Regions from separate parts of the Dorea sp. genome, predicted to be linked through region 1. Evidence: a T-box and tRNA genes for the amino acid it is inferred to sense, from the RefSeq annotation. Region 1 holds a T-box; the other regions hold tRNA genes.
The links. The T-box of region 1 lies ahead of leuS (leucine--tRNA ligase). A T-box ahead of a tRNA ligase gene usually reads a tRNA of that ligase, here a tRNA-Leu.

Region 1 (4,291 bases):
GGAACTTTGATCTCGTCATCTTTCATAGCATTCTCGTCGTATTTTGGCCATCCGGCTTTGAATACGCTCTCTGTATGTCCCAGTTCTTCCCACAGTTCCTCTGCAACGTGTGGTGCAAATGGTGACAGAAGAACTGCCATGGTAGATAATGTCTCTTTGTCGATTCCGCCTTCTTTCTTAGCGATCTCGATCAGTTTGTTATTGTGCTCCATGAATGCTGAGATTACAGTATTCAGGCTGAAGCTTTCCAGACGTGTTGTTACGTCGTATACCAGCTTATGGCGCTCTTTGATCATCTCTTTTGTTGCTGTGATGTCTGCATCTTTGCTGTCCATAACAAGGTTCCATACACGTTTCAGGAAACGGTTAACACCATCGATTCCTCTGTCATCCCACTCAGCATCTAACTCCGGTGGTCCAACGAAAAGTTCGTACATTCTTAAGGAGTCGCATCCATAGTCTCTTACCAGATCATCCGGTGATACGACATTTCCTTTTGATTTACTCATCTTGATACCATTCTTACCAGTGATCATTCCCTGGTTAAACAGTTTGTGGAATGGCTCATCAAAATCTACAACTCCGATATCATATAAGAACTTGGTGTAGAAACGAGAGTACAGAAGATGAAGTACTGCATGTTCTACTCCTCCGATATACATATCTACCGGAAGCATCTCATCTGCTTTTTCTCTTGATACGAGTTCTTTATCATTGTGGTTATCTACATAACGCAGGAAGTACCATGAAGATCCTGCCCACTGTGGCATTGTGTTTGTCTCTCTCTTTGCATCAGCTCCGCACTGAGGGCACTTACAGTTTACCCACTCATCGATTGCAGCAAGTGGAGATTCACCTGTTCCTGTAGGCTCATAAGATTCTACTTCTGGCAGGCGCAGTGGAAGTTCCTCTTCCGGTACCGGTACATTTCCACATTTTGGACAATGTACGATCGGGATTGGTTCTCCCCAGTATCTCTGACGTGAGAATACCCAGTCACGCAGTTTGAAGTTCACTGTCGCACGTCCGATTCCACGCTCTTCGATCATATGCGGAGCTTCTTTCTTTAATACAGAAGATTCCTGTCCGTTCCATTCTCCGGAATTGATCATAGTTCCGACAGCATCTGTGTAAGCCTCTGTCATGTTCTCGATCTCTTTACCGTCTTTTGCGATTACCTGGATGACCGGGATATTGAACTTTGTGGCAAATTCAAAGTCACGGTCATCGTGAGCAGGTACACACATGATTGCTCCTGTACCATAATCAGCAAGTACATAATCAGACAGCCAGATCGGAACTTTTGCTCCGTTGATCGGGTTGATCGCATAGCTTCCTGTGAATACACCAGTCTTTTCTTTATCCTGCATACGGTCTACGTTAGACTTCATAGAAGCATCGTAAATGTACTGTTCTACTGCTTCTCTTGTCTCATCGTTTGCAAGACTCTTAGCCAGTTCATGCTCCGGAGCCAGAACCATGAATGTTGCTCCGTATAATGTATCTGGTCTTGTTGTATATACAGTGATCTTTTCCTCTCTTCCGTCTACAGGGAAATCAACCTCTGCTCCGTAAGATTTTCCGATCCAGTCAGCCTGCATCTTTTTAACCTTCTCTGGCCAGTCCAGTTTATCCAGATCATTTAACAGTCTGTCTGCATATTTTGTGATTTTTAACATCCACTGACGTAAATTCTTCTTTGTAACTTCAGCGCCGCAACGTTCACATTTTCCACCAACTACTTCTTCATTTGCAAGACCTGTCTTACAAGAAGGGCACCAGTTGATTGGGAATTCTTTCTCATAAGCAAGACCTTCTTTGAACATCTTAACGAAGATCCACTGTGTCCATTTGTAGAAATTCGGATCTGTTGTGTTCACTTCTCTGTCCCAGTCGTAAAGAGCTGCAATCTCATTGATCTGACGCTTGATATTCTTGATGTTGGCAGCTGTTGAAATCTCCGGATGAACTCCCATCTTGATAGCGTAGTTCTCAGCCGGAAGTCCGAATGCATCCCATCCCATTGGATGAATGATGTAGTAACCCTGCTGTAATTTATAACGGCTCCATACGTCGGAGATCACATAACCTCTCCAGTGACCTACGTGAAGTCCGTTTCCTGATGGATATGGGAACATATCCAGACAGTAATATTTTTCTTTCTTATTTCCATTTTCATCATACTGGACGTTTACCGGGTTTTCTTCCCATTTTTCACGCCACTTTTTTTCAATTGCCTTATGATTATAAGGGATCTTTGACATTTTTTCGTCCTCCTGTTTTTTATATGGTAACTAAATAAAAAAAGCCTCTCATCTCATTTTAACCTAAGAGACGAAAAGGCTTGTATTCCGTGGTACCACTCTTTTTCACCTGACATGATCTGCCAGATGCACTCATTGATCTTCTGTAACGGGAAGTTCCCGCTTCTGCCTATGCAATCTTTGATTCACAGTGACTCTTGTTCTGTATAGCACTGTCACTCTCTCCTGATCTGTTCAGCAAAAGAACTCTGAGGCGAGTTCGGAGTCTTTTGTCAGCTGCCTCGCACCATCCGGCAGTTCTCTTGATAACGCTGGACCCTTAATACTCCTCTTCTGCGTCTTTCCAATATTCTTCATTATTATAAGAAGAATGTTAAAATAAGTCAAGACCTGTCTCCAAGAAAGTGCATAAAATCCCCCTCAAAGTTAGCGTTCACGGCTTCCATGGAAACGGCAGCTTTTTGTCCTGCAAGAAAAATTTCTTCAAATTGAATTTTTCATATTGTACAATAATGATTGTATATTTTGCTAAAAAAATTGTCAGAAAATTCATTTTTTTAGTTGTTCTTACCAGTTTCTTAGTGTATAATAGAGTTAAGCAATTACTACTGATGTAGATCAGTAAATATGATACATAAAGGAGAGTGTTTACCATGGTTTATTTATTAGCAGGTCCTAAAGGAACAGGAAAAACACAACAGATGATCGAGCAGGCCAACGAAGCTGCAAAAAAGAGTAATGGAAATGTCGTATTTATCAAAAAAACACACCGTGATACAGCAAGTGTTAATTTTGATATCCGCACAATTTGTATGGATGATTTCCCGGCAATCACAAATATTGATGAATATATCGGATTTTTATATGGCATGTACAGTTCAAACCACGATATCGAGAGTGTATTTATTGATGGAATCTTAAAACATGCCGATATTTCACTGGATAATATCCCGGCTTTTATTGAACGTTTAAAACAGCTTTCAAAAGAATGCGACATTGAATTCTATGTAAGTATCAGCGCAAGCAAAGAAGAACTTGCTGATGTTAATACAGAAGGATGCAAGTATCTCAATTAATCCTTCACTTCTATAGTCATGAATTATGAAATTCCCAGCAGTCCATACGAATGGACTGCTGTTTTATTTTTACCGAAAAAAGTAAAATATTCCACAAAGTGAATCATATAGATTGCAAAAGCGGTTTTTCAGGCACACTCTGGAAGCACAGGATGCAATATCTTTAAATATGTGTTATAATGATGTTGTTCGTCTGACATTCTACGACAGACAGCAGCCGTGAGTAACAACAAAACCCTTGATACTCACTACATTTTATTACCATAAAAACAAAGGAAAAAGTTATATGAGTGGAATCAAAGATACGAAAAGGAAACGAGAACAACGCTTAAGAAGGCGCAAGATCCAGCGTCTGATATTGATCGTCGTTATGGTAGTGGCAATCATCGCCCTGGCTCTTCTTATCCGTTCAGCAGTAAGATCTGCAGCAAACAAATTTTCCAATAAAGCTGCAAAGTCTTCTGTTACTACTTCCGCAGACAAAACTACCGGATCAAAAAAGGCAAAAAAGAAGCAGACAACCACTTCTTCCAGCTCTTACAATGCACAGCTTGATACTGTAACGCTAAAAAAGAAGGGGAAAAATCAAAAGAAATCAGACAGTGTTTCTCTTACCATCAGTTCTGCCGGTGACTGTACCCTCGGTACAGATGAAAATTTCAGTTACACCTCCAGTCTGAATGCTTACTATGATCTGTATGGTGCAGATTACTTTTTCAAACATGTAAAATCCATATTTGAAAAAGATGATCTTTCCATCGTGAACATGGAAGGTACATTGACGGAAGAAACTACACGCGAGCTGAAAACTTATGCATTCAAAGGCCCTGTCGAATACGCATCTATTCTGTCAGGAAGCTCTATAGAAGCCGCTAACCTTGCGAATAACCACAGTTCTGATTACGGAGTAAAAAGCTACTCTGATACCATCAAGGCTTTGGAAGATGCAGG
Region 2 (4,291 bases), on a different contig from region 1:
TGTCCAAGTCCGGCTGCCACATACATGGCTTCTATCATCTTTTCTTCCGGAACATTATATTCTTTATAATAAGTAACAAGTACTGCCGGCAATACTCCGCATGCCCCTGCGGTAGGTGCTGCAACAATACGTTTCATACAGGCATTGTTACATCCCATCTTCAGTGCATTGGACATTACCTTTGCAACAAAATCCCCACAAAGCGGTTCTTTATTCTCACGGTACTGATCCATCAGTCCGCCCTCGGTTCCTACCAGTCCGCTTCTTGACACTTTATCTGCTTCATAAGCATCCAGTGCATCCAGCATGGACTGCCACATATACTTCATCTTCTCCCAGGAATCCGTAATACTGATATCCCTTTCCTGCGCATCTTCTACCTGAATGGCTTTCCAAAACGGAATATTATCCTTTTCCCCTCTGATCTTCGCCTCTTCCATCGACTGATATGACATATGATTATCCTCCACTATCTATACTGACCCGTTCGGATCAAGAAATTTCACACGTATGATTCCCGGTTTGCTCTCCAGCTCATCAATTGCACTTCTCGGTATTACCTGATCGGTCTCTACTACCATAACTGCAGTTCCGCCTCTTTTGTCGCGGAATACCTGCATGGTAGCCACATTAACCTCTGCCTTACTAAGTGCTGCTGCAACTTCCATAATTCTTCCGGGTTCATCTACATTTCTGATAATCAAAGTACAGCTTTCCCCGCTGAAATTCACATCAATCCCATCTAATTTACAGACGCAGATTCTTCCACCACCGATGGAATGTGCCTGAATCTTCATCTGCGGCACACCTTCTGCTTCCATAATGATCTGCGCTGTATTCGGATGTGCGCCTTTGATATCCTTGTTCTTCATCACAAAGTCCATCCCCATGTCCTTTGCGACATCATAACTATCTGGAATACGCATGTCATCTGGCATCATCCCCAATAAACCTGCGATCAACGCCTTGTCCGTTCCATGCCCCTTTCCGGTGGCAGCAAATGAGCCATGCAGATACACTTCAGCCCTCTCCGGCTGGCGGCCAAACAGCTGTCTTGCAATCAGCCCGATTCTTACTGCTCCTGCAGTATGTGAACTGGACGGCCCTACCATCACAGGTCCTAAGATGTCAAAAATATTTCCCATATTTTCTTTTCCCTTTCTTCTTTATTATAACTGTCTGCCCTTCCCCATATATCAATGACAGACTTTAATTATGATAATTATATTATACTTTCCTGCGCCTCCTTTTACAATGGTCAATGATTGTTTTTTCCCGGATGTTATGCTAACATTATTAACATATTTTCCAACATATAAATATAAGGAAGGAATCAACATGAACAAAAAAGAAGTATTAGAGATCCGCAAGCAGTTTTCCCCTGAAAACTGTGCCATCACACGTATCTGTGGATGTTACGTGGATCACGAAAAAGAAAAGAAAATGGAACTAAAAAAAGCCTTCTTATCCTTACCGGAAGAAGAAGCATTTAAATATTTTGACATCTTCAAGCATACACTTTCCGGAACGATCGGAAAGAACCTGATCAATATGGAATTTCCTCTGGATCAGGAGTTAAATGGCGGAACCCAGGAATTCCTTATGAAATTAAAAGACAGTAAGCTTCAGGACGATATGCTCCTTGAGGAATTCTATGATAAGATCGTGGAAAGCTATGAATACGGAGAAAATTATTATATCATCCTGATTCATGCAGTATACGATGTTCCGGGTAAAACCAAGGACGGCCTCGAGATGGAAGACGCATCTGACACCGTATATGAGCATCTCCTTTGCAGCATCTGCCCGGTCAATCTTACCAAAGCAGGCCTTACCTATAATGCCGCCACCAACAACATCGAAGACCGTATCCGCGACTGGATCGTAGAAGCTCCTGTAAAGGGATTCTTATTCCCGGCATTCCAGGACCGTGCAACTGACGTACATAACGTTCTGTACTATACAAAAAAACCGGAAGAGTTACAGCCTTACTTTGTAGAACATGTCCTTGGCAGCACAACGCCACTTACCGCCGGCGATCAAAAAACCACTTTCCAGACAATCGTAAGTGATGCACTCGGCGAAGACAGCAGCTATGAAGTTGTCCGCAACATCCACGACAACCTAAACGAAATGATCGAGCAGGCAAAAGAAGAACCGGAACCTCTCGAATTATCCAAGACCGATGTTAAAAAACTCCTGACCCGCAGCGGTGTAGAAGAAGAAAAACTCAGCTCCTTCGATGATGACTTCGACGAGACAGTCGGCGTACACGGCACCTTACTGGCCTCCAACATCGCCAGTGCAAAAACCTTCCAGATAGAAACCCCGGATGTCGTAGTCAAAGTCAATCCCGAACGCTCTGATCTGGTTGAAACAAAAGTCATCGACGGCAGACGCTGCCTCGTCATCGCCATCGACGATCACCTTGAGGTAAATGGTATCGAAATCGGATAATTTTCATATTTTCTAAAAAATTGAAATTTTTTTAATTTTTTTCAAAAAAACATTTGCATTTTCCGTAGACCTGTGATATTATACTACTTGTCAAGCGGAAATGGCGGAATGGCAGACGCGCTAGATTCAGGTTCTAGTGGGAGCAATCCTGTGAGGGTTCAAGTCCCTTTTTCCGCATAACAAAAGCCTTGAAGAGAAATCTTCAAGGCTTTCTTTTTTTATTCCTGCGACTTTTCAATCTCTTCTATAATCTTCAGCGCACTTTCCGCTACATCCACACTCACCCAGATATCAACACCATATATCCCAAATCCCGCAACACCATACGCAGATACACTTGAACTTGCTTCTTGAGTAAATGCAGCAATTCCATTTTCCTTTAACATTTCTACCAGCATCTCTGCTTCGATGATATTTTCTGCATTATAAATCTTTTTGTATCCTGCTTCCTTCATAAGAATCCCTCCTCGTTTTGGGTGACTTTGTAACCATTTTTTCAAGTATATCATATTCTTTTAGTGTTAGTACCAAAAAACCAGAAATTCACGTCCTCATGGCTCACCGGGGTAAGCATCCACGGTTACGCCCTCCGTTTGATACATTAATTACCGCCTTCCAGTCACGACTTGCGTATGCCTTGGTATAAGGGCTGGGTAGCATTCGGAGTGAGGCTTAGAAGTAGTTAGAGAGTCTGGATTCCCGTTAACAGAAAGCAAAGCCACTGTTTGAGCCGACGGGCGAGTTTGGTTTTGCTTTCTGTTGTCCTTAGGGAATACAGGCTCTCTTACTACTTCTTGCCTCATGGAGTCGCGGATCAGATCTTATACCAAGGCATACGTAAGGACCGGGAATCCACCCCAAATTAATGTATTAACACTTATTTTCTTATCCTCTCCTTCAACTCCTCCAAAATCTCCTTATGCTGCCCTGACTGCATCCGAGGGAATGCCTTCACCAGACGTTCTCCGACTTTTGTACGGTTCTCTGCCATCTCTTCGTATCTGGCTTTCAGTTCTTCCATACGGACCTTCATCTCTTCTATATTGATCTTCGGAGCCATTTCTCCAACACGGGCTTTTGGCTCTTCCAAACGTTCTTTCAAACCATCCACAATTGTCTTTGGCTCTTCCAGGCGTTCTTTGAATCCATCTACGATTGCCTTTGGTTCCTCCAGGCGTTCTTTGAATCCATCTACGATCGCCTTTGGTTCTTCCAGACGTTCTTTGAATTCTTCTTTTGCATTGCTTAACTGCTCTTTCTTCTCTTCCTGGAACTCTTTGCCTTCCATTACATTTTCGTAAATATTTTCTCCGACCTTATTAGAGAGATCCTTAAGTTCAGAAGCAATCTTCTCCATCGCTTCCAGTCTGCGGTTCATCTTAAGGATTCCGGAAGCAGTTACATACAGATCGGCAAAAAGTGCAATTGCCAGTGCTGCCATAATTATAATTCCAACAACCAGTGGTATCAGTGTCAGCGCTTTATGGATCAGCGGATGAATCACTTTCACGATCAGTACGCAGAACACTCCCCAGATCAATGAAAATATCAGACATACATATCCGCCAATATTAAGTGGCTGGTTCGAATAATCCCACCACTTATTATGGAATATTTTCTCCAGAAGGTATCCTGTAATTCCCTCAATAGCTGTAACCAATAATGTCGATGTTATATAGAGAAGAATCAGATTCTCTTCAAACGGTGTCAGAAACTGGACAACCACTCCGACACCAATTCCATATACCGGACAGATGGGTCCATTCAAGAATCCTCTGTTTACAAACTTTCCTTCTTTTACTGCAGCATACGCGACCTCCGTACACCATCCTAA
Region 3 (4,291 bases), on a different contig from region 1:
GGAAAAACAGCAGTAACAACAGCGCTGGCTGTTCTGGAAGATAAAGAATTTGAAAAAGAAACATATATGGATGTGTTTATGATTAATAAAGAGAATGTGGAGATGTATGGGGCAGACGGATGGCAGTAAGCATCCGGCAGACATCGGGAAGGAATAGACATGAAAGAAGTGCAGGGGTATCCATTGCCGCTTGGGGTAAAGATATATAACGATAAGATAAATTTTTCAATTGCAGCTCCGGCTGGAAAGGCATGCAGGCTGTTGATATATCGAAGAGGAAGAAAGCATCCGTGCCAGCAGTTTGAAATGAGACAAACCGTAGGTGAAGTCAGATGTCTGGCTCTTGAGGATATTGATCCGGAAAAATATGAATATAATTATATGATCGGTGATGAAATTGTGGTGGATCCTTATGCGCAGGCGCTGGCGGGACGTGAGCGCTGGGGCGTAAAAAAAGACGTCCAGGAACATGAAGTCAGAGGAAGGTTCGTAGATCAGTCTTATGACTGGGAGGGAGACCGGCCATTGCAGCTGACTTATCACGAAGTGGTAGCATACAGCCTGCATGTACGTGGATATACCAGACATTCATCTTCAAAAGTAAAAGCTAAGGGAACATTTCAGGGGATGCAGGAAAAACTTCCGTATCTGAAAGATCTTGGAATCAATCAGGTCCATTGTATGCCGGTATATGAATTCGACGAGTGCAACCGTTATGGAAATTACTGGGGATACGGGGATGGCTATTTCTTCGCTCCTAAGAGTGCCTATGCAGCAGATGGAGATGGTGCAAAGAGCCTGAAAGATATGGTAAAAGCATATCATAAGGCGGGGATAGAAATTGTACTGGAGATGCCTTTTGTACAGGGGACAGATAAGATGATGATGTTAGAATGTCTCCGCCATTATGTGATGGAGTATCATATAGATGGATTTATATTGAATCCACTGATTGCGCCGATGGAAAGTGTACAGGCGGATCCGGTGTTAAAATGTACGAAGATTATGGAACACCAACTTGGATTCCAGACGGTTATGCGCCGGTTCTTAAAAGGTGATGAAGGAATGGTACATGATGTCATTTACTGGCTGAAACATCATTCTGAAAAAGAAGGTATTTTTAATTATATTGCAGATCAGACGGGATTTACACTGAACGATCTGGTGTCTTATGACGCAAAGCACAATGAAGAGAATGGCGAAAATAATCAGGATGGTCCGGATTATAACTTCAGCTGGAATTGTGGTGCGGAAGGACCAAGTCGGAAAAGGGCAGTTACAGAACTTAGAAAACATCAGATACGAAATGCATTCTTTCTGGTGCTTCTGGCGCAGGGGACACCTTGTATTCTGGCTGGAGATGAGTTTGGAAATACACAAAAGGGAAATAATAACGTCTATTGTCAGGACAATCCGACCGGATGGACCGACTGGAGGGGACTGGAAAAGAAAAAAGATTTGTATGAATTTGTAAAGAAGCTGATAGCGTTCAGGAAAAATCATCCAATTCTGACACCGGAACAGGAAGTACAGGGAATTGATCTGTCGTGCTGCGGTGTTCCGGATGTGTCTTATCATGGGGAAGAAGCGTGGCAGGTTCCGGAGGAAGTCTCCAGTAGACAATTGGGTGTGTATTACAGCGGTGCGCAGACGAAAAGTGCAGACTGCTATGTGGCATATAATATGCACTGGTTAACACACACATTTGCTTTACCGGCTCTTCCGAAAGGATATGGCTGGTATGTGAAGGCGACGACACAGGACGGAATTATGAATGAGCCAAAACTGTTAAAAAATCAAAGAAAAGTGGAGTTAAAAGAGAGGACGGTAGCAGTTCTGACTGCGGATCGTATTGTGGAGGCCAAGGTGAAGAAAAATGAAAGCAATACAACATCTAAAGACCATAAATCATCATAAATATCTTGTAATGAAAGAATGCTTTGCTGTAGGATTATACAGGCAGGGACTGCTTCATGATATGTCGAAGTATTCGCCGACGGAGTTCCTGGTGGGATGCAGATATTACCAGGGAAACAGAAGTCCGAACAATGCAGAAAGAGAAAAGACAGGCTATTCAAAGGCATGGCTGCATCATAAAGGACGCAACAAACATCATTATGAATACTGGATTGATTACAGTACAGATCCAAAAGAGGGAATCATCGGGCTTAAGATGCCGGTCAGATATGTTGTAGAGATGTTCATGGATCGTATTGCGGCATCAAAGACTTATCAGGGGGATGCGTATCAGGACTGCCATCCATTAGAGTATTACGAAAAAGGTGCAGCAAGGCTTGGGAAGATGATTCATCCGGATACTGCAAGACTGTTACATTATTTATTAAAGATGCTGGCAGAGGATGGGGAACAGAAGACGTTTGAATATATCAGGAAGGTTGTCTTAAGAGAGAAAACATATTAGAGTACAAAGGTGGTCTGGAGACGGGTTTTGCGTAAGTTTTTTAAAAAATTGAAATATTTTAAAAAATTTCAAAAAACCTGTTGACAGATCAGGGATCATCCTGTATTATATATCTTGTCGCTGAGATAAAACAGCAGACGAAATGCGGAAGTGTCGGAACTGGCAGACGAGCAAGACTAAGGATCTTGTAAGCATTGCGCTTGTGTGGGTTCAAGTCCCATCTTCCGCAGTAACCTTTCAAATGAAAGGTGTAATAAAAATACATATTGTAAACGCGGAAGTGTCGGAACTGGCAGACGAGCAAGACTAAGGATCTTGTAAGCATTGCGCTTGTGTGGGTTCAAGTCCCATCTTCCGCAGTAAACCTCAGTAAATAGCTGAGGTTTTTTTCTACCCATTTGTAAAAAATAAGCTGGAAAAAAGATTTGAAAAAATAAAGGAAATAGAAAAGTTTTGTCGAATAATATATATGAGGAGATTTTATATGTATTATTCTGATGAGATTATAGAAGAAGTAAGATCTAGAAATGATATCGTAGACGTGATATCAACATATGTAAAATTACAGAAAAAAGGAAGTTCGTATTTTGGACTTTGTCCGTTTCACAATGAAAAGTCCCCTTCTTTTTCGGTAAGCAGACAAAAACAGATGTATTATTGTTTTGGATGTGGCGCAGGAGGAAATGTATTTACCTTTCTGATGGAATATGAGAATTACACATTCGTAGAGGCGTTAAAATATCTGGCCGACCGTGCAGGTGTAGATCTTCCGGAGGAAGAATATTCCAGAGAGGAAAAAGAACGGGCAGACACAAGGGCTGTACTGCTTGAGATTAATAAGCTTGCCGCACAATATTATTATGTGCAGCTGATGAGCAGTCAGGGAGCGATCGGAATGGAGTATTTCAAAAAAAGAAAGCTCAGTGATGAGACGATCCGTGCATTTGGTCTGGGGTATTCGAACAAATACAGTGATGATCTGTACCGTTATCTGAAGTCAAAAGGCTACAAAGATGATATGATCGCAAAGGCAGGACTTATTTCCGTTGATGAAAAGCATGGCGTGTATGATAAGTTCTGGAACAGGGTGATGTTCCCGATCATGGACGTGAACAGCCGGGTGATTGGATTTGGCGGTCGTGTAATGGGAGATGCCAAACCAAAATATCTGAATTCACCGGAGACAATGATTTTTGATAAAAGTCGTAATCTTTATGGACTGAACCGGGCAAGACGTACCAAGAAACCATACTTTTTACTGTGTGAGGGCTATATGGATGTGATATCGCTTCACCAGGCAGGTTTTACAAATGCAGTAGCGTCTCTTGGGACAGCGCTTACGCCGGGACACGCTTCACTGATCAGGCGTTATGTACAGGAAGTATATCTGACGTATGACAGCGACGGGGCAGGTACAAAAGCAGCACTTCGTGCAATGCCGATTTTGAAGGAAGCCGGTATTACAGCGAAGATTATCCGTATGGAACCTTATAAAGATCCAGATGAATTTATAAAGAATCTTGGTGCTGAGGCGTTTGAACAGAGGATTGCAAGTGCCAGAAATGTATTCATGTACAGTCTGGAAGTTCTGGAGAAAAATTATGATATGAATTCACCGGAAGGTAAGACGGAATTCATGAAAGAGACCGCCAGAAGACTGACAGAGTTCGAAGAAGAGATTGAACGTAATAATTACATAGAAGCGGTTGCAAAAAGCTATCATGTAGGATTTGAAGACCTGCGTAAGCTTGTGGGACGGATGGCTGTGCAGACAGGACTTGCAAAACCAGCTGTAAAACCACGTGAGACATTAAACCGTAAGAAGAATAAAGAAGATGGCATACTGGTATCACAGAAGATTCTTCTTAC

Region 2: it has a tRNA-Leu gene. The T-box ahead of leuS (leucine--tRNA ligase) is inferred to sense a tRNA for this amino acid. The anticodon was not compared.
Region 3: it has a tRNA-Leu gene. The T-box ahead of leuS (leucine--tRNA ligase) is inferred to sense a tRNA for this amino acid. The anticodon was not compared.

Annotation. Positions count from the first base shown of each region.
Region 1 is NZ_CDRRQK010000011.1:79,008-83,298, forward strand. It holds gene leuS (leucine--tRNA ligase) at 1-2,264, opposite strand, end outside; T-box leader at 2,328-2,609, opposite strand; gene ACWJAF_RS06955 (hypothetical protein) at 2,918-3,340, shown strand; gene ACWJAF_RS06960 (CapA family protein) at 3,627-4,291, shown strand, end outside.
Region 2 is NZ_CDRRQK010000025.1:35,466-39,756, reverse strand. It holds gene sdaAA (L-serine ammonia-lyase, iron-sulfur-dependent, subunit alpha) at 1-455, opposite strand, end outside; gene sdaAB (L-serine ammonia-lyase, iron-sulfur-dependent subunit beta) at 474-1,145, opposite strand; gene ACWJAF_RS11290 (DUF4317 domain-containing protein) at 1,339-2,457, shown strand; tRNA gene ACWJAF_RS11285 (tRNA-Leu) at 2,552-2,634, shown strand; gene ACWJAF_RS11280 (putative signal transducing protein) at 2,676-2,912, opposite strand; gene ACWJAF_RS11275 (putative ABC transporter permease) at 3,335-4,291, opposite strand, start outside.
Region 3 is NZ_CDRRQK010000002.1:135,542-139,832, reverse strand. It holds gene ACWJAF_RS01655 (substrate-binding domain-containing protein) at 1-129, shown strand, start outside; gene ACWJAF_RS01650 (alpha-amylase family glycosyl hydrolase) at 160-1,917, shown strand; gene ACWJAF_RS01645 (DUF5662 family protein) at 1,877-2,422, shown strand; tRNA gene ACWJAF_RS01640 (tRNA-Leu) at 2,567-2,651, shown strand; tRNA gene ACWJAF_RS01635 (tRNA-Leu) at 2,697-2,781, shown strand; gene dnaG (DNA primase) at 2,907-4,291, shown strand, end outside.